4 regions of the Mesorhizobium sp. B2-3-14 genome follow, and region 3 is predicted to be linked to each of the others. Evidence: predicted binding sites of a transcription regulator. Region 3 holds the regulator's gene; each other region holds the start of a gene.
What was found. The regulator LexA, encoded in region 3, represses DNA repair genes until DNA is damaged. The targets are predictions, from matches to a motif close to TGTTCNNNNTGTGTTCNG.
Positions count from the first base shown of each region.

Region 1: a site for LexA is predicted at 3,640-3,657, ahead of parE (DNA topoisomerase IV subunit B). Genes of this name have one in related genera too.
Region 2: a site for LexA is predicted at 4,047-4,064, ahead of FJ950_RS21885 (sel1 repeat family protein). Genes of this name have one in related genera too.
Region 4: a site for LexA is predicted at 2,927-2,944, ahead of FJ950_RS14925 (PA0069 family radical SAM protein). Genes of this name have one in related genera too.

Region 1 is NZ_VFVP01000002.1:549,023-555,074, forward strand. It holds gene FJ950_RS07345 (FUSC family protein) at 1-1,467, opposite strand, end outside; gene parE (DNA topoisomerase IV subunit B) at 1,512-3,569, opposite strand; gene cpaB (Flp pilus assembly protein CpaB) at 3,808-4,734, shown strand; gene FJ950_RS07360 (type II and III secretion system protein family protein) at 4,825-6,052, shown strand, end outside.
Region 2 is NZ_VFVP01000009.1:76,451-82,502, reverse strand. It holds gene FJ950_RS21910 (DUF922 domain-containing protein) at 1-21, shown strand, start outside; gene FJ950_RS21905 (endonuclease/exonuclease/phosphatase family protein) at 85-1,083, opposite strand; gene FJ950_RS21900 (AMP nucleosidase) at 1,230-2,690, opposite strand; gene FJ950_RS21895 (hypothetical protein) at 2,808-3,002, opposite strand; gene FJ950_RS29575 (hypothetical protein) at 3,043-3,198, opposite strand; gene FJ950_RS21890 (DUF2147 domain-containing protein) at 3,407-3,748, opposite strand; gene FJ950_RS21885 (sel1 repeat family protein) at 4,188-4,454, shown strand; gene FJ950_RS21880 (branched-chain amino acid ABC transporter substrate-binding protein) at 4,882-6,003, shown strand.
Region 3 is NZ_VFVP01000002.1:773,433-779,484, forward strand. It holds gene gltX (glutamate--tRNA ligase) at 1-1,004, opposite strand, end outside; partial or broken gene FJ950_RS08415 (ComEC/Rec2 family competence protein) at 1,108-3,560, shown strand; gene lexA (transcriptional repressor LexA) at 3,554-4,297, opposite strand; gene FJ950_RS08425 (GntR family transcriptional regulator) at 4,708-5,481, opposite strand; gene FJ950_RS08430 (ABC transporter substrate-binding protein) at 5,632-6,052, shown strand, end outside.
Region 4 is NZ_VFVP01000005.1:84,157-90,208, reverse strand. It holds gene FJ950_RS14940 (F0F1 ATP synthase subunit B) at 1-220, shown strand, start outside; gene FJ950_RS14935 (F0F1 ATP synthase subunit B) at 231-722, shown strand; gene FJ950_RS14930 (ribonuclease HII) at 850-1,545, opposite strand; gene FJ950_RS14925 (PA0069 family radical SAM protein) at 1,698-2,852, opposite strand; gene FJ950_RS14920 (glycosyltransferase) at 3,003-3,524, shown strand; gene moaB (molybdenum cofactor biosynthesis protein B) at 3,553-4,107, opposite strand; gene FJ950_RS14910 (4-(cytidine 5'-diphospho)-2-C-methyl-D-erythritol kinase) at 4,094-4,996, opposite strand; gene FJ950_RS14905 (membrane protein) at 5,023-5,208, opposite strand; gene FJ950_RS14900 (S49 family peptidase) at 5,291-6,052, opposite strand, start outside.

The DNA of each region.
Region 1 (6,052 bases), 220 kb from region 3:
CAGGAAGTTGATGGCGAAGGCCGTCGCCACGCCGACATAGCGCGGATTGGCCATGGCGAGTGCCGCCGGCACCATGATCGGCACGACGAACAGCATGAACCAGCCGAAGCCGGGCAGAGCAGGGAGCGCAACCTGCCCGACGAGAAAGGCAAAAGGCAAAGCGAGCAGCGTTCCCTTGAAGAATCCCCAGGATACTTGCACGGGGTCGGGGCGAGCGGCAAACAGGCTCGACACGACGGCAACGAGGATGACGGTGCCGGCCGCCTCCGACCACTTCGTCGTCAGCCAGAAAGCCGCCACCAGCAGCGTGGCAACGGCCGCGCGGATGGCGTTGCGCGCAGCACCGGGATAGTCGCGATGCACCACCAGGGCCGGCTGCTGGCTGCCGGGACCTGGACGGCGCGTGACCGGCGCGCGCAAGGCATCGAGGCCACGCAGCACCTGTTTCAGCGCCTCGGCGAAATCGGCCGCTATGGTAAGGCGGGTAATGGTGCCGACCCTGTCCTCACCCGGCTCGATCGAGGCGTCGGGCATTTGCCTGGCCCTGATCGAGATCGCGTCGAGCCGCGCCACCCAGGATGAGGTATCGTCCAGCGCTCCCGGCTTGGCTGCCAGTTCGCTGACAAGGGCCTGCAGTTCCGAGCGTACCGGGATGAGGGCGGCGTTTTTGGGAGCGGCATGCGAATAGAGCGCGCGCGCCGCCGAAAGTGCCGAAAGCAGTTGTCCGATGGTGCGCCGCACCGGATGCGCGCGCGGCGCGAAGCTCGGCGCTTCGAGCCTGGCATAGGCGCGCATCTCGCCAAGCGTCTGGGTATCGGCGACAAGCTTCCGGTGCAGGCCGATCAGCGTTGCCCGGTCGCCGCCTGAAAACGCACCGCCGGCATAGGTGGCGAGGTCGAGAATGCAGCGTTTCAGCCGCGAGACGATGGCGTCGCTGGCCAGTTTTGGCAGGATCAGTCGGCTGGTCAGGCCGGCGCAGACGATGCCGAGCACGATCTCGGCACAACGCGCGACCGCGAGGTCTACGACCAGATGCGGTTGTCCGAAAGCGGGCAGGCCGATGATCATTGCGGTGTAGCCTGCAAGAGCCGCGCCGTAGGCTTCGGGATTGCGCAGCAGCGACGAGACGAAGGTGCAAATGCCAATCCAGACAGCAAGCACCGTCACCAGAATCCAGGGGCCGGTGCCGAATGCCGTGGTGATGCCAATTGCCGCGACACCGCCGGCCAGCGTGCCGAGCAGGCGGTAGAAGCCTTTCGCCAGCACCATGCCGGCAACCGGCTGGGCGACGATGAACACCGTCATCATCGCCCATTGCGGATGGTCGAGCTTCAGCGCGTAAGCGGCCAGCAATGCGATCATGCCGGCCGAAACGGTGCGCAGCGCGAAAATCCAGTCCGAGCGTGTCGGTTGCGTCAGCCCGGCCAGGCTCGTCTCGAAATAGGTTTTCAGCCGCGCCCAGGTCACATGCTGGTCTCCATGTCAGGAACGCAAGCTAAACGCGCCAGCGGCTAGATATCCAGCACTTCCGTCTCGGCGAATTCGGCGCGTTCCTGGATGAAGCGGAAGCGGGCTTCGGGTTTGGTGCCCATCAGCTCGTCGACCCTGTCCTTGGTGGCGGAATCGACTTCGTTCACATCGACCCTGAGCAAGGTGCGCTTCCTTGGATCCATGGTGGTTTCCTTGAGCTGCGCGGCCATCATTTCGCCCAGGCCCTTGAAGCGGCCAAGCTCGACCTTGCCGCGCCCGGTGAATTCGGTGCGCAGAAGCTCGTCCTTGTGGGCGTCGTCGCGGGCATAGGCGACCTTGCCGCCTTGCCTGATCGAGTAAAGCGGCGGCACCGCCAGATAGAGATGGCCGCCGCGCACCAGCGCCGGCATCTCTTGGTAGAAGAAGGTGATCAGCAGCGAAGCGATGTGTGCGCCGTCGACGTCGGCGTCGGTCATGATGATGACGCGGTCGTAGCGCAAATCCTCGTCACGGTATTTTGACCGCGTGCCGCAGCCGAGCGCCTGGATCAGGTCCGATATCTGCTGGTTGGCGGCCAGCTTGTCATTGCCGGCGCTGGCGACGTTGAGGATTTTTCCGCGCAGCGGCAAGACGGCCTGGCTGGCACGATCGCGTGCCTGCTTGGCCGAGCCGCCGGCGGAATCGCCTTCGACGATGAAGAGTTCGGCACCCGCCGCCGCGTTCTGCGTGCAGTCGGCGAGCTTGCCCGGCAAGCGCAGCTTGCGCACTGCGCTCTTGCGCGACACTTCCTTTTCCTGGCGGCGGCGCACCCGTTCGTCGGCGCGCGCGATCACCCAGTCGAGCAGCTTCGAGGCTTCCTGCGGATTGTCGGCCAGCCAATGGTCGAATGGGTCGCGGATCGCGGTCTCGACGATGCGTATCGCTTCGATCGTCGCCAGCCTGTCCTTGGTCTGGCCGACGAATTCCGGCTCGCGGATGAACACCGACAGCATGCCGGCGGCCGAAATCATGACGTCTTCCGAGGTGACGATCGAGGCGCGCTTGTTGCCGACGAGGTCGGCATAGGCGCGCAGGCCGCGCGTCAGCACGTTTCGGAAGCCGGCTTCGTGGGTGCCGCCTTCACCGGTCGGGATGGTGTTGCAGTAGGAATTGATGAAGCCGTCGCCACCGAACCAGGTCACCGCCCATTCGAGCGAGCCATGGCCGCCTTGCTTGTCGCTCTTGCCGGCGAAGATTTCGCGCGTCACCTGGAATTCATCGCCGAGCGACGCCTTCAGATAATCCTTGAGGCCGCCTGGGAAATGGAATTCCGCCTTGGCCGGTGTCTGATCCTTTTCCTTGATGAGGGAGGGATCGCAGGTCCAGCGGATCTCGACGCCGCCAAACAGGTACGCCTTCGAACGCGTCATGCGGTAGAGACGCGCCGGCTCGAAGGCCGCGCCCTTGCCGAAAATCTGCTCGTCGGGATGGAAGCGGATTTTTGTGCCGCGCCGGTTGTGGACTTCGCCGAGCTGCTCCAGTCCGGTCACCGGGACGCCGCGCGAAAAGCGCTGGCGATAGAGCTGGCGCCCACGTGCCACCTCGACCTCGAGATGATCCGACAGGGCGTTGACGACGGAGACGCCAACGCCGTGCAGGCCGCCGGATGTTTCGTAGACCTTGGAGTCGAACTTGCCGCCCGAATGCAGCGTCGTCATGATGACTTCGAGCGCCGGCTTCTTGAATTTTGGGTGCATGTCGACCGGAATGCCGCGGCCATTGTCGGTAACCGTGAGATGGCCGTCGGCGGAGAGTTCGACATCGATGAAGGTGGCGTGGCCGGCAACCGCTTCGTCCATCGAATTGTCGATGACCTCGGCGAACAGATGGTGCATCGCCTTGTCGTCAGTGCCGCCAATATACATGCCTGGCCGGCGGCGCACCGGCTCAAGGCCCTCAAGCACCTCGATGTCGGCGGCGCTGTAGCCCTCGCTGCCATCCTTGGTTGCGGCTGGACGCCTGGCGGCCGCCTGTACCAGCGGATCCGCCGGGCGCGCCGGCGTGCGAACCGGCTGCGGCTGTTTTTCCAGATTGCCGAAAAGATCGTTGTTGTCGTCCATGCCTGCCATAGAGTCCAAGCTGCGAATCACCCCGTCGATACTGCCACGCTTTTCAGCGCCAAGCGACGGAGGTTCCTGTTACGTTCGGGGATTTAACTGCTCTTACCCTAAAACCATTCGATAACCAAGCGGGCGGAAATAGGTCAAATGCCGCCGCGCAATATTCCTGATTCTTTAACAATGCCGCCTAGCGTGAGCCCAACATAACAAGAAACGACGGGCATCAGGGGTTTTCGGCGTGAGGGGCAAGGCCATAACGATGATCGGCATCGCCGCCGTTTTCGGCGCGATCTCGATCTTTGCCGCGGATTTCTGGGTCAAGAGCCAAGCGAAGGCCGATGCCCAGGAGAAAACGGCCTCGATCGCCGCTCCGGCCGCGCCCAGGATCGAGTTCAAGACCATCGTGGTGGCGAACGCGCCGTTGCGCTACGGCATGGAGCTCGACCGCTCCAAGCTCAGCGAAATCCCGTGGCCGCAGGATTCCCTTCCGCAGGGCGCCTTTGCCACCATCGATGGATTGCTCGGCGAAGGCGGTCGGGTCGCGCTGTCGCCGATCGAGATCAACGAGCCGGTGCTGCTCGCCAAGCTGTCGGGACCGAACGGCCGCGCAACGCTGTCCAACATGCTGACGCCCGGAATGCGGGCGGTCACCATCCGCACCGACGAGATCGCCGGCGTCGGTGGCTTCGTGACGCCGGGCGACCGGGTCGATGTCGTGCTGACGCGCGATGCCGGCGAAATCCAGGAAGTCGCCAAGAACGCGCAAGGGGCTGCCGGTTCGACCATCACCTCGGAGATCGTCGTTGCCGACGCCAAGGTGCTCAGCGTCGGGCAGGGCGCCGACGAGCGCCAGACGACGCCGCAGGTGGCCAATTCCGTGACCCTCGAGGTGACGAGCGACGGCGCGCAGAAAGTGGCGCTTGCCCGCACCGTCGGAACGCTGTCGCTGTCGCTTCGCTCCGCCAGCGAAGGCGGCGATGGCAAGAACGGCGTCACCACCATCTCTTCCTTCGGCGGATCCGTCGCTTCCAAGACGCAGGCCGTGGCCGGCTCCTTGTTCAATGCCATAGCGAAGGAGCCGGAGAAGCCGAAATTCAAGACGATCATCGTGACGCGCGGCACGCAGGCCGAGGAATATCAGGTTCCAACGCGGGACCAGAAGTAAAGACCGGTGGGGACCGGGCGGGACGGGACAATGTTGATGCGTACCCTATATCGAATGACGGCTCGGTCGCGCTTGGTGCGCGCCCTGGCGATGGCGTTTACCCTGGCTGCGAGCGGCGTGCTTGCCTTGCCCGGAGCGGCGAAGGCGGACAACGACATCGTCTATGTCTCGTCGACCAAGAATGCGTCGATCAAGGTTGCCAAGGGCAAGCCCAAGACGATCATGACGAGCGCGGCCTTCTACCAGATCGTCATCGGTGATCCGGAGATCGCCAACGTCAACCCGCTGACCGACAAATCCTTCTATGTGCTGGGCAACAATCTCGGCACCACCGGCATTGCGCTGTTCGACCAGAACAAGCAGCTCGTCGGCACCGTGGACATCGAGGTGACGCTCGACACCGACCAATTGGCGAACACTATCCGTGCCAGTGTGCCGGACGCCAAGATCAAGGTCGGCTCGGCCAACGGCCGTGTCGTGCTGTCGGGTGAGGCGGATGACGCGGTTGCGGCGGACAAGGCAAGCAAGATCGCCAGCCGCTTTTCCGGCAATGAGGAAGTGATCAACTCGGTCAATATCTCTTCGTCGCAGCAGGTTCAGCTCAATGTCCGGTTCGTCGAGATCAACCGCCAGGCAGGGCAGGACCTGGGCGCGAAATACAGCGCCAATTTCGCCTACGGCTTCGGCGGTCGCGACATTTCACTGGATCCGGGCACGGTGCCAGCGGCGGGGACCGGCGAGATCATCGGCCGACTGCTGTCGAACGGCGTCTCGATCGACATTGCCATCAAGGCGCTGGAAGAGCGCGGCCTTGCCCGTCGGCTGGCTGAGCCGAACCTGATCGCGCGTTCAGGGGAGACAGCGAGCTTCCTGGCCGGCGGCGAATTTCCGATCCCGGTTTCGGAGGATAACGGCAAGATTTCGGTCAGCTACAAGAAATATGGCGTTAGCCTGGATTTCAAGCCGACCGTACTCAAGGACGGGTTGGTCAGCCTCGACATCGCGCCGGAAGTCTCCTCGATCGATGCGTCGGCGTCCTACAATATCGGCAACATTTCCGTACCCGGCTTCATCGTGCGCCGCGCCAAGACCTCGGTCGACCTGAAGAACGGCCAGAGCTTCATGATCGCCGGGCTTTTGCAGTCCCAGAACGACATTACCACGTCTCGCATTCCCGGCCTTGGCAAGATGCCGGTGCTTGGAGCGCTGTTTTCGTCGAAATCCTATCAGCGGCGCGAGACCGACCTGGTCATCATCGTCACGCCCTATCTGGTCAAGCCGGTCGATCCGTCGAAGAAAATGGCTGAGCCGACCGATG
Region 2 (6,052 bases), on a different contig from region 3:
GCCTTGATCGGGAAACCTTGAACGAGCAATCCGTTCGCCATCTCAACGCTTCGCCGCGGCGCGGGTGCTCCATTCGTTGACGCGTCAGCCGTGCGGCTCAGCAGGCAAATCGTGCGCCGCGAGCGCGGTGGCGTGCCCATCCTCAGGCTGTTTCTCATCGGACCGGACCAAGAATTCGACCAGCACCGGCAGGTGGTCGGAGCCGGCATCTTCCAGCCGCGTCGAAGACAGGATCGTCACGCCGCCTTTGCTGAACACCTGATCGATCGGCAGGCCTGCATAGCGGCGCAGGAAGTCGGGCAGCGTCCGGTGGATCCACGTCGGGCCGGCGGAAGGCATGAGTGTCAGCCCGCCGAGAGCCGCGACCCGCCGCACCGCGGCACTCCACGGCACGGCGTTGCAATCGCCTGCCATGATTGCGGTCTCGCCGAGCAAGGCCAGTGGCTGCGCCAGTTCGCCGATCTGCCAGTATTGCTCCTTCGGCCAGGGCCAGCTCAAATGAATCGCGGCGACATCGACATCGGTGCCGCCGAAGTCGACCGTGGCGATGGCCATCGCGCCGCGCGGCTCGCAGCGCGGCGCGGCGTCGGCGGCAAAGGGCCGGCGCGACAGCAGCGCCACGCCGAACATGCCGTTTGGGTAGGGGCAGAGGATTCGGTAGGGGTAGGCGCTGGCGATGTAGCCAAGCTCGGTCGTCCACATCTGCGACACCTCGTCGAGCGTGATCACGTCCGGATTGGTGCGGCCGATCAGTGAGAGCACTTTCTTAGGTGTTGGGTTGTTGAAGCGCAGATTCATCTGCAGCAGGCTGTAGACGATCTGGCCGGTCGGCTTGGCGGCCGCCTGTTGTGGCCACCATTTGGGCAGCGCACCCGTCGTTGTGGCCAGGCAGAAAATGGCAAAAAGCAGCCCAGCCGCGGCTTGCAGCCGAAACGAGCTGGCGAGCAGCGGCAGCGCCAGAAGTGCCATCAGCACGCTGAGATGAATGCGGAAATGCGAGAAGGAATCGAACGCCGGGTGCAGTGCGCCGAAAAATCCGGCCAACAAAGCCGTCATCGCCAGGAATGCCAGCCCAGCCGTCATGTTCAAGCGCGCGCCTGTTGCCATTGAGGTCGTGTCTGCGAGGTTGTATCCGCTGAATGCCGCCTGTCGGTCCGTTCGATTTGCTTATCGGCCAAATTGCGGCCTGAGCAAGACGACGAATTGCCTCGCCGAGGCTTCGCGGTCGCCTACTGGAATGCCGTTTCCGAAAAGCTCCGGAGCTTGCGCGAATGCAGCCGCTCCATCGGCATCTCCGCCAGCTTCTCCATCGCCCTGATGCCGATAGTCAGGTGCTGCGCCACCTGCCGCTTGTAGAATTCGGTTGCCATGCCAGGCAGCTTCAACTCGCCATGCAGCGGCTTGTCGGAAACGCACAGCAGCGTGCCGTAGGGGACGCGGAAGCGGAAGCCATTGGCGGCGATGGTCGCCGATTCCATGTCGAGCGCAATGGCGCGCGACTGCGACAGCCGCTGCACCGGTCCGCGCTGGTCGCGCAGTTCCCAGTTGCGGTTGTCGATGGTGGCGACGGTGCCGGTACGCATGATGCGCTTCAAATCATAGCCCGACAGGCCGGTGACCTCGGCGACGGCTTCCTGCAGCGCGACCTGGATCTCGGCCAACGGCGGGATCGGCACCCAGACCGGAAGATCGTCGTCCAGCACGTGGTCCTCGCGCACATAGGCATGCGCGAGCACATAGTCGCCGAGCGCCTGGGTGTTGCGCAGCCCGGCGCAGTGACCAAGCATCACCCAGGCATGTGGCCGAAGCACAGCGATATGATCGGTGATGGTCTTGGCGTTGGAAGGACCCACGCCGATATTGACCATGGTGATGCCGCCATGGTTCGGCTTCTTCAGATGGTAGGCAGGCATCTGCGGCAGGCGCTGTGGCGCTACGCCTTCGCTGGGCGCGCTCTGCCCGGCCCGGGTGATAACGTTGCCAGGTTCGACAAATTCCGTGTAGCCGTCACCGCCCTTTTCCATCAGGTCGCGGGCGCGGGCGACGAACTCGTCGATATAGAATTGATAGTTGGTGAACAGCACGAAGTTCTGGAAATGCTGCGGGCTGGTTGCGGTGTAGTGCGTCATGCGGTGCAGCGAATAGTCGATGCGCTGCGCCGTGAACGGCGCCAGCGGCCGGGGCTCGCCGAAGGCCACTTCGAACGTGCCATTGGCGATCTGATCGTCGGTGCCGTCGAGATCCGGCACGTCGAACAGGTCGCGGATCGGCCGCTTGATGCGTTCGGCAGCGGCGCCGTCAACATAGGTGCCTTCCAGAAAAGCGAAATGCAGCGGGATCGGCGTGGTCGATTCCGAGACGGCTACCGACACGCCGTGATTGCGCATGATCAGCCGAAGCTGCTCGATGAGGTAGGTCTCGAACAGGTCCGGCTGGGTAACCGTGGTGGCGAAATGACCTGGTGTTGGCATGTGGCCATAGGCCTGGCGCGAATCGACCTGGGTGAACGAACTCGTGGTGACGCCGATCTCGGGGTAGAAGGCCCGGTAGCGCTTGCTGCTGTCGCCGCCGGCGGCTAGGGCCGCGAAGGAATCGCGCAGAAACTTGGTATTGCGGTCGTAGAGCACCTGCAGCGCGGCAACGGCCTTTTCGGCGTTATCGAAGCTTTGCCGGCCAAAGGGCTCGGGCATGACGACAGATTCGATGGCTTGGGGATAGATTCGCTTTTCCATGGCTCAATATAGAGACTTGGACGGGCGGTTGGGAGGGGGCTCGCCGCCGAAGGCACTCAAAGCGCCCTTTTTTCTTCAACCCCGCTGCAGGCTGACCAGTAGTACGAACCCGACGCCTGACTTTCTGAGCGCCGGCGCCTCGATCGTCGAGCCGCTATCGGCGCGCATCATCGGCACCGCCAGGACCGGAGCGGCCAGAAGTATCAGGATGAGCGCCGCCCGCGGCAGGAGCCGGAGGGTCTTGGAGAGGTTGGCGGCGATGCGGTTCATGATCTCTGTGCTCTTCTTTTCGAGGTCCGGGTTCTCTGCTTCAGTGACGAAAATCGGTCGGGCAGGCGAGATGGCACATTCTGGTGGCGCCGTCCCAGGAGCGCGGGGAACGGCCCGCTTCGGCGACAAGGATGGCGAAGAACATTCCAAACAGGCTCATCAGCAGGCAGACGATGGTGAAGCGGCGAGCAAGCATTGGGTCCGTGTCTCCTTCAACACGCATGAGAATGCCCTGACGCCTCTGAACCGGCTCTGATGCCGGCGTTCATCTGCCGTTCAAATTGATTGAAGGGATGTTGACTGGGTTGCGGCAACCAGAATGCCGACCGAGCGCTGCCTGCTCATCGACAGAACGAAAACGGGGCCCGCCAGGCCCCGTTTAGAGATCACACGGAAATGGTCGCTTAGAGTTTGTGCCAGGTCTGGCTCTTGCAGATCAGTCCGCCGAGCACGCAACCGCTCATCTTGAGCGAGGCGCCCGACAAGGTTGCCTTGCCCGAATAGGTCTTGTCATTTGCCGGATCGGTGATGTTGCCGGTGTATTTGTTGTCGCCGGCCGCCTTGAGCGAGCCGATGGTCTTGCCGGCATATTTGCCTGATTTGAGCGTGATGGAGAACGAGCTGCTGCCTGAAATGGCAGCGGTGTCGCCGGCTTGCGTTTTCCAGTTGCCCTCGATCGGATCGGCCCACGCCGCGCCGCTCAGGATCAAAGTGGCCGCCAGGGCCAGGCTCACTTTTCGAGACATGTCTTCCTCCCTTTGGATAGCCGGCCGAATGCTCCGCCTCGCCGGTCTGCCGCTTACGCAAACGTAAGCTAATCCAGCTTCCGTCAAAACGAAAGCGGTGCCGCGACGGAAGGTTTTGGCATTTCGAAAGCGCCTGAATTCGCCCTGTCGGCCCGGAAATGAAAACGACCAGCGCCTCGTGTTTGCTTTCTAGGGTTAGCAGAGTGTTGACCGCGCGCTCGAAAATTTTCGGCAAATTTGGCGAAAACCAGCTGAATTGCTGGCTTCGTATCCTTAACGAATTTTCGCGTTTACCTCTTGTTTTAGCTTTGTTTTCCTCAAATTAAGCACGCCATTTAACGACGGATTCAAGCCTGCGCGGCATTCTCGAAAGCATCGAAAGAGCGGCCCGGACAAGACGAACGGAGGCAGCTCTCGGGAGCCAGACAGGGGACTAAAAATGGCACGTTTTGAAATGCTTGAAGCAGGCTTCGGCGCCATGGGGGCAACTGCCCAGGCCGACATTCTTTTCGAATTGGGCATGATGTATGCGACCGGCCGCGATTGCGAAACCGACGTCGTTGCCGCCCACAAATGGTTCAACATCGCCGCCATCAAGGGATCGGCCCGCGCCGCCGAGTTGCGCTCGGAACTCTCGGCGGCCATGTCGAAGGTCGAGATCGCCAAGGCGCTGCGCGAAGCCCGCGAATGGATGACCATGCACTGAGTTCCGCCAGACGGAGACGCTCCGGCCAAGACCGCAGAAAGACGGTCGGGCCAACAGGGAAAAGGCTGCGCAGACAGCCAGGCCACGGCCATCGACAACGAGAATGCGGCACGCCGACAGGTCCAAGCCGCGCGACGGACCATGATCCCGAAGACTCCGGTTTTCGGAAGGATCATGGCCAACATGAAGACAGGGAAGGTGGGTTGGGTTCACAGCGCGGGGGCGCAGGGGAAACAGCCTGACCGGCAAAAAAAGCCACGACCGGCCGGAACAAGGCTGGCGTGGCTTTTTGCGTGGATGAGGCCGCGCAGGCCTAATCGAGTGGCGCCAATGCGCCTAGACAGGTCCGATGAAGGATGAAATTGTCCCGCCTCTCTGGAAGAAGCGCGGCCGGGCGGCCGCGCGTGAGTGGAGGAGTTCTATTGTCATGAAAAAAATGAGTGTTTTGAGCGCGGCCATTTTCGGCCTGATGATGAGCGCGCCGGTCGCGTTCGCCGATGACATCACCATCTCCGTGGTCGGCCCGATGACCGGACAGCTCGCCACCATCGGCGATCAGTTCAAGCAGGGCGCACAGGCCGCCGCCGATGCCATCAACGCGGCTGGCGGCGTCAACGGCTCCCAGATCAAGCTCGACATCGAGGACGACCAGTGCGATCCCAAGCAGGCGGTGTCGGTCGCCAATCGCATCGTCGCCAACAGCGTCAAGTTCATCGACGGGCATGCCTGCTCGGGTTCCAGCATTCCGGCCTCGGCGGTCTATGCCGAAGCCGGTGCCCTGATGATGAGCCCGGCTTCCTCGAACCCGGTGCTGACCGATGCGGCCGCCAAGGCCGGCTGGTCGACGATCATGCGTCTCTATACGCGTGACGACGCACAGGGCGCCTTCATCGGCCCGTGGATCGCCAAGAAATACGCCGGCAAGAACGTCGTCATCCTGCACGACAAGAGCGCTTACGGCCAGGGCGTGGCTGATGCCGTCAAGGCGACCATGAATGCCGGTGGCCTCAAGGAGGTTTATTATGACGCCATCAACCCCGGCGAGAAGGACTATTCGGCGCTTGTCACCAAGCTGAAGGATCTCAAGGCCGATGTCGTCTATTTCGGCGGTTATCATCCTGAAGCTGGCCTGATCCTGCGTCAGTCGGCGGAACAGAATTTCAAGTTCCAGCTGATCATGCCGGACTCGATCGCTTCGCCGGAATTCTGGCAGGTTGCCGGCCCGGCCGGCGAGGGCACGATGTTCGTGTTCCCGTCGGATCCGCAGGCAAAGCCGGAAGCCAAGGCAGCCGTCGAGAAGATCAAGGCCGGCGGCTTCGTGCCGGAAGGCTTCACGCTGTTCTCCTATGCCGTGGTCCAGGCATTCGCCGAAGGCATCAAGCGTGCCGGCAGCGACGATCCGGCCAAGGTTGCCGAGGCGCTGAAGAATGGCACGGCGATCAGCACCGTTGTCGGCGACGTCACCTTCGACGAGAAGGGCGACCTCAAGAATGCCAGCTACGACATCAACCAGTGGCATGACGGCAAGTACGCGCCGATCGCGCAGTAATCGCCCTGGCAGTCGGGTACTCCAAGGGAATGGCCGGTTCGTCCTGGCC
Region 3 (6,052 bases):
CCCTCCAGATAGGGCAAGGTGGCGATGAAGATATCGAACAGCTCGGTGTCGGCCATACGTCGCATATGGGCGCCGTTGATCGCTTCCAGCTTGGCGAAGTCGAAGCGCGCCGCGCCCTTGTTGACGTCGCCAATGTCGAACCACGAGACCATGTCCTCGATCGACATGATCTCGTCGTCGCCATGGCTCCAGCCGAGCCGCGCAAGGTAATTGAGCAGCGCCTCCGGCAGATAGCCCATGGCGCGATAGGCTTCGACGCCGAGCGCGCCGTGGCGCTTCGACAGCTTGGCGCCGTCGGCGCCGTGGATCAGCGGGATATGCGACATCGACGGCACGTCCCAGCCCATGGCGTTGTAGATCACGGTCTGGCGGGCGGCGTTGGTCAGGTGATCGTCGCCACGGATGATGTGGGTGACGCCCATGTCGTGATCGTCGACGACGACGGCATGCATGTAGGTCGGGTTGCCGTCCGAACGCAGGATGATGAAGTCGTCGAGATCCTTGTTGGGGAAGCGCACGTCTCCCTGGACCCGGTCCTGCACGACCGTCTCGCCCTCGGCCGGTGCCTTGATGCGGATGGCGCCCTTGACGCCGGACGGCGCCTCCGAGGGGTCGCGGTCACGCCAATGGCCGTTATAGCGTGGCGGCAGGCCCTTGGCGCGTGCAGCCTCGCGCATTGCCTCCAGCTCGGCTGAAGTCTCGTAGCTGTAATAGGCCTTGCCCAGGCGCACCAGCTCCTCGGCCACCTCGCGATGGCGCGGCGCGCGCTCGAATTGGGAGACCGCGTCACCATCCCACGAAAGGCCAAGCCAGGTCAGGCCATCGAGAATGGCCGATGTGGCCGCATCGGTCGAACGCTCGCGATCGGTGTCCTCGATGCGCAGCAGCATCGTGCCGCCGGTATGCTTTGCATAGAGCCAGTTGAAGAGCGCCGTGCGCGCGCCGCCGATGTGCAGATAGCCGGTCGGCGAGGGGGCAAAACGGGTGATGACCTTGTCGGGCATGGAACTCTCGGAAAACGTCTGAAGCTGGGTGCGGAGCGTGCGGACTTTCGCGCGTTGCGCGTTCATGTAGCATAGGACGTCGAGGGTGCAAGGGGCAGACCCGATGACTGGACGAGGCCGGGGCTCGGATCGGGGCGAGGATGCCGCTATCGGCGTCAGCGAGCGATCCCTGTTTGCGGCGCCTGCGACGATCCCACTGCCATCTCCGCTCGTGGCTGCACCCGAAACCAGGTCGCTGCAGGCAGGTGGGCAGGCGCCGGCGCCGGCTCCTGCCGCGGGCAGGATCGTGCGCGTGCGCCGGCAAATCGGCCTGGTATCCTTGCCTCGCCTGCGCCATGGCGTGGCCCGGGCGGCGGAGCTTGAACTCGACCGGGGCATCGCGTTCCTGCTGGTGCCGGTCTGTCTGGCCGTTGGGGCGATCGCCTATTTCTCGCTGGCGTCCGAGCCCGACTTTGCAAAGCCCGTCGCGGTCGTGGTGCTGATGGCGGTCTGTGCCTTCGTCTCGCGTTCCTGGCCCAAAACCCATCTGTGTCTCATGGCAGTGCTGTTGTGCGCGCTGGGCCTGCTCGCGGCGAAGGTTGAAACATGGCGAGCCGGAACCCGGATGCTGGGTTCGGAAATCTCCACGCAACTGACCGGCCGCGTGGTCTCGCTCGAAGAGATGGAGAGCGGCCGCATCCGGCTGACCATGGACGTGATTTCGACCGCCCGGCCGAAACTGCGCTATGCGCCGGAAAGGGTCCGGCTTTCCGCACGCAAGATACCACCGGGAATGACCGCCGGCTCGCTCATCACAGGCTACTCCAAACTGTTGCCGCCGACCGGCCCGGTGCGGCCGGACAGCTACGACTTCTCTTTCGACAGCTATTTCGCCGGCATCGGCGGCAGCGGCTTCTTTCTCGGCAATCCAACGGTTGTTTCCGCCGACGACGGTGAGATGCCGCTATCGGCTCGCCTTTTTTCAGGCATCGAGAATGCCCGCGAAGCCATCGCCGACCACATCAGGGGCAGCGTCGGCGGCGCTGAAGGCGAGATCGCGGCGGCGCTGATCGTCGGCGTGCGCGCCGGCATACCCGATGAAATCAATGAAGCGATGCGGCGTACCGGCATCTATCACATCATCTCTATTTCGGGACTGCATATGGCGCTTGTGGCCGGCACCATCATGGGTCTGCTGCGTGGTGCCTTCGCGCTGTTTCCAGACTTTCCGCGCGCCGGCCGGTGAAGAAATACGCGGCCGCCGCCGCACTGTTCTCGATCGCGGCCTATCTCATCATTTCCGGTGTCGTCGTTGCGGCCGAACGCAGCTTCATCATGCTGGCGGTGATGCTGATTGCCGTGTTCTTCGATCGCGCTGCGCTGACCATGCGCAATCTGGGGATCTCGGCGATCGCCGTCATCCTGGTCTCGCCTCACGAGGTCGTCGGCCCGAGCTTTCAGATGTCGTTCGCCGCGACCGCGGCCCTGGTTGGCGCTTATGCCGGCTGGGCCGATCACCGTGCGGGAAAGACGCGGCCACCGCCGCGAAAGCGATCGCTGCCCGGGTTCCTGACGCGAAAATTCCTGCTGGCGACAGGTGGATTGGCCATGACGTCCATTATCGCCGGCAGCGCCACGGCGTTGTTTGCCATCTGGCATTTCCAGCGGGTATCGCCGCTCAGCCTGTTCGCCAATCTGGCCGTGATGCCTATCGTGTCGGTCGTGATGTTCCTGGCCGTCGCCAGCGCGCTGTTGATGCCATTCGGACTGGATTGGCCGGCTCTCTACCTCATGGGCAAGGGCCTGACAGCAATGATCGCCGTGTCGGCGTGGATATCGGAGCGCTCTCCGGTCGATGGAGTCGGGCTGATTTCGCAGCAATCCGTGCTGCTGGTCACCGTCGCGCTGGTTATCGCGACGATGGCGACGACATGGCTGCGGCTCGCGGCGCTGCCATTCGCGCTCGCCGGCCTGTTGACTGTGTCGCACACACGCGCGCCCGATGTGCTGATCTCGGAAGATGCGCGGCTGGTCGCGCTGCCGATCGGCAATGGCGAACTGGCCGTCAACCGGGAACGTCCGAACGAATTCGCAACCGACAACTGGAAGCGCGCCCTGATCTCCGAAACAATCGTCAAACCGGAAATGTTCGACACGACAGACAGGCAATTCGATGTTGCCAGTCCCACCGACCTGCCGCCGGGATCGCCCTTCTACTGCCGCGAAGGCCTGTGCCTTGCCAGGCACCCTTCCGGCGCGATCATTGCCTATGTCGAGGACCGCAAGACCACCTGGAAAGCCTGCGCTTTCGCCGACCTGATCATCGTCAATGACGCAACCGCCTATGACGCCTGCCACAATCCACTGGTTCTCGTCGTCACCAAACGGCAGCTCGCCCGCAAGGGAAGCGCTGCCGTCTTCTTCAATCCCCAGTCGGCCACGACCCGGGCCGCGATCGCATTTGCCGTCGACGGACCATACCGGCCCTGGCACGAACAGCGAAAATTCTCACGCGAGGCAAGGGGGCTGCCGCCGTACAAAAAACCCGACAAGCCCGATGACAAGCCGGTTCAGTAGCGCCTGATCAACCCGACCAGCTTGCCTTGTACCTTGACCCTGTCCGGCCCGAAAATGCGCGTTTCGTAGGCTGGATTGGCGGCCTCGAGCGCGATCGAAGCGCCTTTGCGGCGGAACCGCTTCAGTGTCGCTTCCTCTTCGTCGACCAGTGCCACGATAATTTCGCCCGGGCTTGCCGTGTCGGCATTGCGGATAATGACCGTGTCTCCATCGAAGATACCAGCCTCGATCATCGAGTCGCCCTTGACCTCCAACGCATAGTGCTCGCCGCCCATGATCATGTCCGGCGGCACCGAGATCGAATGCGTCTGATGCTGGATGGCATCGATCGGCACACCGGCGGCGATACGGCCCATGACCGGGATGGACACGGCTGAAACCGCGTCGTCGTCGTTGCCGGCCGCGGGCAGGCGCGAAGGCGCAGCGGCCGGCCTGATCTGGCGTCCGAGACTGCCTTGGCCAAGGCTGCCTTGGATGACGCTTGGCGAGAACTTCTTTGCCGCATTGAGGCCCGGCGCGATCGAGTCCGGCAGCCGCAGCACTTCCAGCGCGCGCGCCCGATTGGGTAGCCGGCGAATGAAGCCGCGCTCCTCCAGGGCCGTGATCAGGCGATGGATCCCCGACTTGGAGGCAAGATCGAGTGCTTCCTTCATCTCGTCGAAGGAAGGCGGTATCCCGCTTTCCTTGAGCCGTTCGTGGATGAACATCAGCAGTTCATGTTGCTTGCGTGTCAGCATGGCGGCCCCCAAGACATTGAACGAAAGGTTGAACCAGAATCGAAAAAACAAACCCAGAACAAACACTATCTGTTCCAGTTGTGTTCTGCAACCGTTTAAAGTTTAATGAATTTGTTAAGGGGTCTGAAGTTTTTTGCCCGCGACGGCGGGCGGCAACCAGTCCTTTCCGCCGTCGGCAGGCGCATTGAAATCGTTTTGGTTAATGGCCTGTGGCCCATCCGCCGACGAGGCTTTGGCATCAGTTAGTTGGAAGGCTTCTCCTCGGAGGGACGTATAATTCGCGGAGCCATTATTCGCGGAACGAAACGAAACCAAAATGCCAACGATTGGTAGCTTCGGGCGGCCATGGATCGGGGCGTTCGGCGCACTCCGGCCAGCGCGTTCGAATAGGCGTCGCGGAAGCGCTGAAGTTATCCCGAACCCGCCTTCAAGCTGCCGGCGCGAGCGGCGTATCTGGTAGCGCCGCTGTCTTCGCTGTGGACATAGACGTGCAGTGTGTAGCCGATATGCGCCGTCATCAGCGCCTTGGCCCGCTCGACGTCACGGTCGAGCGCCGCTTCCATGATCGCGGTATGGTGTTCGATCGCAATCGCTTCGCGTAGCGCTTCGATTGCCTCTTCATAGCCATCCTTGAGGCCGGCCGCGGCCCGCAGTGTCGGCGCCAGACCAAGGAAGCGATGATGCCGGCGCAGCTGATCCGAGATCGTCGAGCGGAACCGCAACAGCCAGTCGCATGTGGCGGCGCTCAGCAGCGCCGCATGGAAAGCCTCGTGGTTCTCGTCCCATCTGTCGACGGCCGCGTCCGAGGGATCGTCGACCGCCGTCTTGCAACGCGAGAGCCGGTAGTGGGCGGTGACCACGGCATCCTCCCACTCCCTGCCGCCTTTTTCCATCGATTCGAGGAACAGGGGTATCTCGACCACCATCCTGGCGCGTGCCAGATCCTCCAGCTCGGCCCGCGACACCGGAGCCACGGCAAAACCACGATTGCTGATCGCGGTGACCAGGCGTTCGGCCTCGAGCCGCGACAGGGCTTCGCGCAACGGTGTCCAGCCGACGCCATAGGTGCCGCGCAGCGCACTCAGTTTGAGCGGGGCGCCGGGCATGAGGCGCGTGGTCAGGATGTCGCGCCGCAACAGCTGATAGGCGGCTTCCGTTTTTGTGGAACTCGTTTCATTCAGCATGGTGATCAATCCGTCGTCTGGCGAAAAGTATATATGATAGTGCGTCACAGCAACAATTATATATAATGTTTGACACAGACCAGCGGACTCACCATGATCGCCGTAGTAGCCGCGTTTCCAAGCGGCCCTGATCAAATCTGGGAGGAAATGATGTTGAAGTCGAAATCCGCTTGGTTGTCGGGCTTGGCCCTGGCAGGCGCATTGATGGTCAGTGCCGGCAGTGCCGCGGCCGATCAGATCCGTATCGGCATTGCCAATTTCGGCGAGCATCCGCAATTGAACGCCGCCATAGCCGGCTTCAAGAAGGCGCTGACGGATAACGGCTTCGTCGAGGGCAAGGACGTCGTCTACACGGAGAGCCACACCAATTTCGATGCGTCGCTGGTGCCGCAGATGATCGCCAAGCTGCAGGCCGAGCAGCCCAAGCTGATCTACACCATCACCACGCCGGTCTCACAGATCGCCAAGAAAGCGCTCGCCGGTTCCGGCATTCCGATCGTTTTTGCCGCGGTCACCGATCCGGTGGCGGCCAAGCTGGTGCCGTCATGGGACGCCGGAGACGAAGGCATGA
Region 4 (6,052 bases), on a different contig from region 3:
GGCGAAGGCGGAAGCCGACACCGCGCGCAAGAAGATCGAGGCCGCGCTCGATGAGAAGCTTGGCGAGGCCGAGGCACGCATTTCTTCCATCAAGGCCAATGCCATGAAGGAAGTCGGCAGCATCGCCGAGGATACCGCTTCGGCGATCGTCGAGGCACTCGTTGGCGGCAAGGCCAGCAAGGCCGAGATCGCGGCCGCGGTCAAATCCGTGGCCCGGTGAGGAGCGCATCATGGACGCTACATCTCTCGCAACGCTCTGGGCCACGATTGCCCTGACCATCTTCCTGGCCATCGCCATCTACATCAAGGTGCCCGGCATGATCGCCAAGGCGCTCGACGCCCGCGCCGCCAGGATCAGCAGTGAGCTCGACGAGGCCCGCAAGCTGCGCGACGAAGCCCAACAACTGCTCGGCCAATACAAGAAGAAGCGCAAGGAAGCCGAGCAGGAGGCCGCCGACATTGTAGCGGCCGCCAAGCGCGAGGCCGAACTGCTGGCCGCCGACGCCCACAAGAAGACCGAGGACTACGTCGCCAGGCGCACCGCGCTTGCCGAGCAGAAGATCGGACAAGCCGAGCGTGACGCGGTTGCCGAAGTGCGCGCCAGCGCCGTCGACATAGCCGTCGAGGCGGCACGCGCATTGCTCGCCGCCAAAGTTGACGCCAAGGCCGGAGCCGACCTGTTCAGGTCCGCGCTGCAGGATGTGAAGGCCAAGCTGAACTGAACGTTCTTCAGTCGCTGCCATGAAGCCGCCCCGGGCAACCTGGCGGCTTCTTTTTTGGGAGAAAGCGGCGCGTCAAGCGGCCAATCTCCGCCCTCGTGGGGAAGATGGAATTGCCACTGCCGTCGCCTTACTCCAGCCCGGCCAAGCTCTCTTCCTCAACCACTTCAGTCCCGCCCAGCCGGAACGGCGCAAACGAGGTGCGATGCAGCCGAGCCACTGGCCCATGCGCCTCGATCGCCGTGCGGTGCCGGACCGTGGCGTAGCCCATATGGACTTCGAAGCCGTAGCGGTCGTGATGGTTGCCGCAGCCGCGCATCATGCGGTCGCGCATGACCTTGGCGACGATCGAGGCTGCGGCGATCGATTGGGAGCGCTGGTCGCCCTTGATCAGCGCGCGCCCCTCGCAGGGCAATCCCGGCGGCACGTCGCGCCCATCCGCGAGCGCGAGCTTAGCCTGCACCGGCAGCCCGACCAGTGCGCGGCGCATCGCTTCGAGGCTCGCCTTGAGGATGTTGGTGCCATCGATGCCCTCGGCGCTGATCGACGCCATCGATACGCCGAGAGCGGAGCCGATGATGTGCAGGAACAGCGCTTCGCGCTGCAGGTGGCTAAGCCGCTTGGAATCGTCGAGACCCTCGGGAATATTGGCGGGGTCGAGCACCACTGCCGCCGCGACCACGGGACCCGCGAGCGGGCCGCGACCGGCTTCGTCCATCCCCGCGACCGGCCACAAACCATCGGCCATCGCCTTCGTCTCGAAGGAGAAATCGGGTTTCTCGACGATTTCGAAGAGAGGCGGAGAATCAGAACGCGCGCGAGCCATGTTGCGGCGAGGTTCGCATCGGCTCCGATTCTCCGCAAGTCCCTCCGGGTCGGGTGGGGCGCCGGACCGGGAGGGCACCGTCTGCAGGCCGGGGCAGGCCGGACGGGATTTCTTTGCCACGGCGGCAATGAACAGCCGAGGCGATTTTCGGTTCAGAGCAGCATCAACTGCTCCTGGTCCTTGCCGGCAGCGACGAACTGGTCGGTCCGCAGTGTACGCCGCTCGGCATTGAGGCCGAGCCGCTTGGCGGTGATTTCGAAGCGCCGGCCGATCTGCCAGGCATAGGGCCCGGCGCCCTTCATGCGCTTGCCCCATTCCGAATCGTAGTCCTTGCCGTCGCGCATCGAACGGACCAGCGACATGACGTGGCGGTAGCGGTCGGGATAGTGGCGCAGCAGCCAATCCTTGAAGATCGGGCTGACCTCCAGCGGCAGGCGCAGCACCACATAGCCGGCTTCGCGCGCCCCGGCATGGTGCGCCGAGTCGAGGATGCGTTCCATCTCCTGGTCGGTCAGGCCCGGAATGATCGGCGCCACCATCACCGAAGCGGGGATACCGGCATCCGAAAGCTGCCTGATCGCCTCCAGCCGCTTGGTCGGCGTCGATGCCCGAGGTTCCATCGTCCTGGCCAGCATGCGGTCAAGCGTCGTCACCGACAGCGCCACCTTGGCCAAGCCCCGCTCCGCCATGCGCGACAGAATGTCGATGTCGCGCACGACCAGGGCTGACTTGGTGACGATGCCGACCGGGTGGCCGCGCGCCTCCAGCACTTCGAGGATTTCGCGCATGATCCGGTACTGCTTCTCGATCGGCTGGTAGGGATCGGTGTTGGTGCCGATGGCGATGGTGCGCGGCTGGTAGCCATCCTTTGACAATTCCTTGTCGAGCAGGCGTGCCGCGTCGGGCTTGGCGAACAGCTTGGATTCGAAGTCCAGGCCCGGCGACAGGCCCATGAACGAGTGTGTCGGCCGCGCGAAGCAATAGACGCAACCGTGCTCGCAGCCGCGATAGGGATTGATCGACCGGTCGAAGGAGATGTCGGGCGATTCGTTGCGGGTGATGATGGTGCGCGGCTTTTCCACCTGCACCTCGGTCTTAAAGGGAGGAAGTTCCTCCAGCGAACTCCAGCCGTCGTCGAAGACATGCCGGCTGACAGGTTCGAACCGGCCGGACGGATTGATGCCTGCCGACCGGCCGCGGTTGCGGTCCGGACGGACCCGCATGCCGCTCTGCTCGATCATCGCGTTGGCCATTTCGGCTCGCCCTGCTCCGAAGGCTGCAATGTCGGCGCGCATGATCGGTTCCATCTTCGCCCGCTCCCAGGGACTGTCCATGTTGTGTCGAATCGCTCTGCTCATGAAACTATTCCTATTTTGTCGATGAGAACAAATCAAGAACTTTCTATGGTGCGCTGCAAAAACTGGCGCCGACCAACGCTTTCCGCTATTCGGCTAACCATGCTCAGTGTTCTGATTGAAACGCACAATGACGAGGAGGGGCTCGCCCGTACGCTGGCGACGCTGATTGGCGGCGCGGTCGAGGGCGTGGTGCGCGAGGTTGTCGTCTGCGACACGGGCTCCAGCGACCAGACGCATCGCGTCGCCGAGCATGCCGGCTGCCACTATGTGGGGAGCGGGGGCATCGCCGCCGGCATCCGCCAGGCCAAGGGTGACTGGCTGCTGTTTCTCGAACCGGGTGCGAGGCTGGTGGAGGGCTGGATCGACGCCGTCGTCGCCCATACGGCCAGGCAGACAATAGCGGCCCGGTTCTCGCGGGCGCGGGGCAGCCGTCCACCGTTCCTGGCCCGGGTCTTTTCGGCAAACCGCGCGCTCGCCGACGGACTAGTGATCAGCAAGCGACAGGCGGCGTCGCTGTCCAAGAATGACGGCACCGCCGAGGCCTTAGCGCGCGGGCTGGCGACCAGGCGGCTCGACGCCGAAATCTGGCCAGCGCAGCCGAAGCACCGCTCTCGGGGGTGATTTTTGCAACGGCTCTGCGTGGCGTTGCTTACGACGCCGATTTGCCGCGCCGCAGATGTTCGTCCAGGCGCGGCATGATCTCGACGAAGTTACAGGGCATGTGCCGGTAATCGAGCTGTGGCTCGAGGATACCGTCCCAGGCGTCCTTGCAGGCGCCGGGCGAGCCCGGCAGCACGAAGACGAAAGTGGCGTTGACGACACCGCCGGTCGCCCGGCTCTGGATCGTCGAGGTGCCGATCTTGTCATAGGAAATGCGGTGGAACACTTCCGAAAAGCCGTCCATGCGCTTTTCGAAGATCGGCTCCAGCGCCTCGGGCGACACATCGCGTCCGGTAAAACCGGTACCGCCAGTGGTGATCACGACGTCGACGGCCTTGTCCCGCGACCACGCCAGAACGGCGTCGCGGATTTTTTCGCGGTCGTCGGTGACGATATCGCGGGCGGCCAGGATGTGGCCGGCCTTGGTAATGCGATCGGCCAGTGTCTGGCCAGATTTGTCGTCGGCCAGGCTGCGTGTGTCGGAAACAGTCAGCACCGCGATGCGCACCGGAATGAAGGCACGGCTCTCGTCAATTCTGGCCATCTCGCCCAGCCTCCGACGCCATGCTGCGCGTTGCCGCGACGAACCAGTCGGGCTGGCGGCTGCGGATCTCGGCCGCCGCGCGCTTGGCGACATTGCCGGTCTCGAACAGGCCGAAGCACGTCGCGCCCGACCCGGACATTCGTGAAAAGCCAGATCCGGCCTTATCAAGCCATGAAAGCGCCCTGCCTATGGCGGGCTGCATCGCAAGGGCTGGCCGCTCGAGATCGTTGCAGGTGATTTCCAGCCAGTTGCGCAGGCTGTGAAAATCGATGCTGCGCGGCAGCGGCGGCAGCGGCTCATTATCGCGACGGGAGAGTGCGGCGAAGATTTCCGTCGTCGAGACCGGCACGCCCGGGTTGACCAGCACGAGACCCAGTGCTGAAAAATCCGGCACCATCGACAGTTCCTCACCGATGCCGCGCGCGACCAGCGGCTTTGCCGCCAGGCACATCGGCACATCGGCGCCAAGCGAAAGACCGATCCGCGCCAGCTCGGCGCTGTCGAGCTCCAGCCCCCAGCTCTCGGTCAGCCCGCGCAGCACGGCCGCCGCGTCGCTCGACCCTCCGCCCACGCCGGATGCGACCGGAAGGTTCTTTTCGAGCCTGATGCTTACCGGCGGCGTGCTCCGAACGCCGGCGGCCTGCCGCAGGGCGTCGCGGCCCTTCAGCACAAGATTGCCGCCATCGAGCGGTACGTCCGCCGCATAGCGGCCGGACACGCTGAACTCATCGGCGTCGGCCGGCGCGATCTCGATCCTGTCGCCAAAGCGCGTGAACACAGCCAGGCTTTCGATGAGATGATAGCCGTCGGCGCGCCTGCCGGTGACGTGCAAAGCTAGGTTTATCTTGGCGGGTGCGGCCCATGTCCGGGCACGCTGACCGGATTCCACAGTCTCGATTGCGAGTGAAATGAGGGTCAGTCCTTGGCCAGCCGGTATTCGCCGGTCTGCGGATCCTTGACCAGCGTTCCCATCGCGCCGTTGGCCGCCTGTTTTTCGGTGCGCCGCACCTTGGCCGTCACGCGTTCAGCCTCGCGCACGAAGGTGCGGTAACCGAAATAGGCGGCGACGCCGACGACGGCGAAAAAAATGAGCTGCGGCATGTCAAACTCCTACCACGCTGGGCCGGTAAGACCGGCCGGTCGGGTCTTTCGGGCAACCATGCTAGACGCTTTCATGGCTTTTTCAAAGCCCGAAGCGCGCCCACGATGCGCGCTCTTCCGCCGCATCGATGACGCCGCTGGCGGCAACTGCGGCGATATCGGGTGCCGAAAAGCCCTTGCTCGAGCCGAACAGGCCAAAGCGGCCGAACAAACCGCGCGGCGCCGCCACCAGCCTGAGCTGGGTCTTCGGCCCGAAGCGGGTCTTCAGCACCGTGCGCATGTCGCCCAGCGCATCGACGAGGCCGAGCTCCAGGCCTCGCTTGCCGGTCCAGAACAGCCCGGTGAACAGGTCCGGATCGTCCGCCAGCTTCGTACCGCGGCGCTCCTTGACCAGATCGATGAAGGTCTCGTGCACTTCGAGCTGCAGCACCTTGAGCCGCTCGACGTCTTCCTTCTTCTCGGGCTTGAACGGATCGAGCACCGCCTTGTTCTGGCCGGCGGTGTGGACACGGCGCTCGACGCCGATCTTCTTCATCAGTTCCGGGAAACCGAACGAGGCCGACACCACGCCGATCGAGCCGACGATGGAGGAGGGATCGGCGAAGATCTCGTCGCCGGCGACCGCGATCATGTAGCCGCCGGACGCCGCGACATCCTCGACGAAGACCAGGACCTTTTTATTCTTCTCGACCGCAAGGTCGCGGATGCGCTTGAAGATCAGCCGTGACTGCACCGGCGAGCCGCCCGGCGAATTGATCGAGATCGCGACCGCCGGCGCCTCGAAGGAAAACGCCTTTTCGATCAGTCCGGCGGTGGAAGCAAGCGACAGGCTCGGCCGGAACTG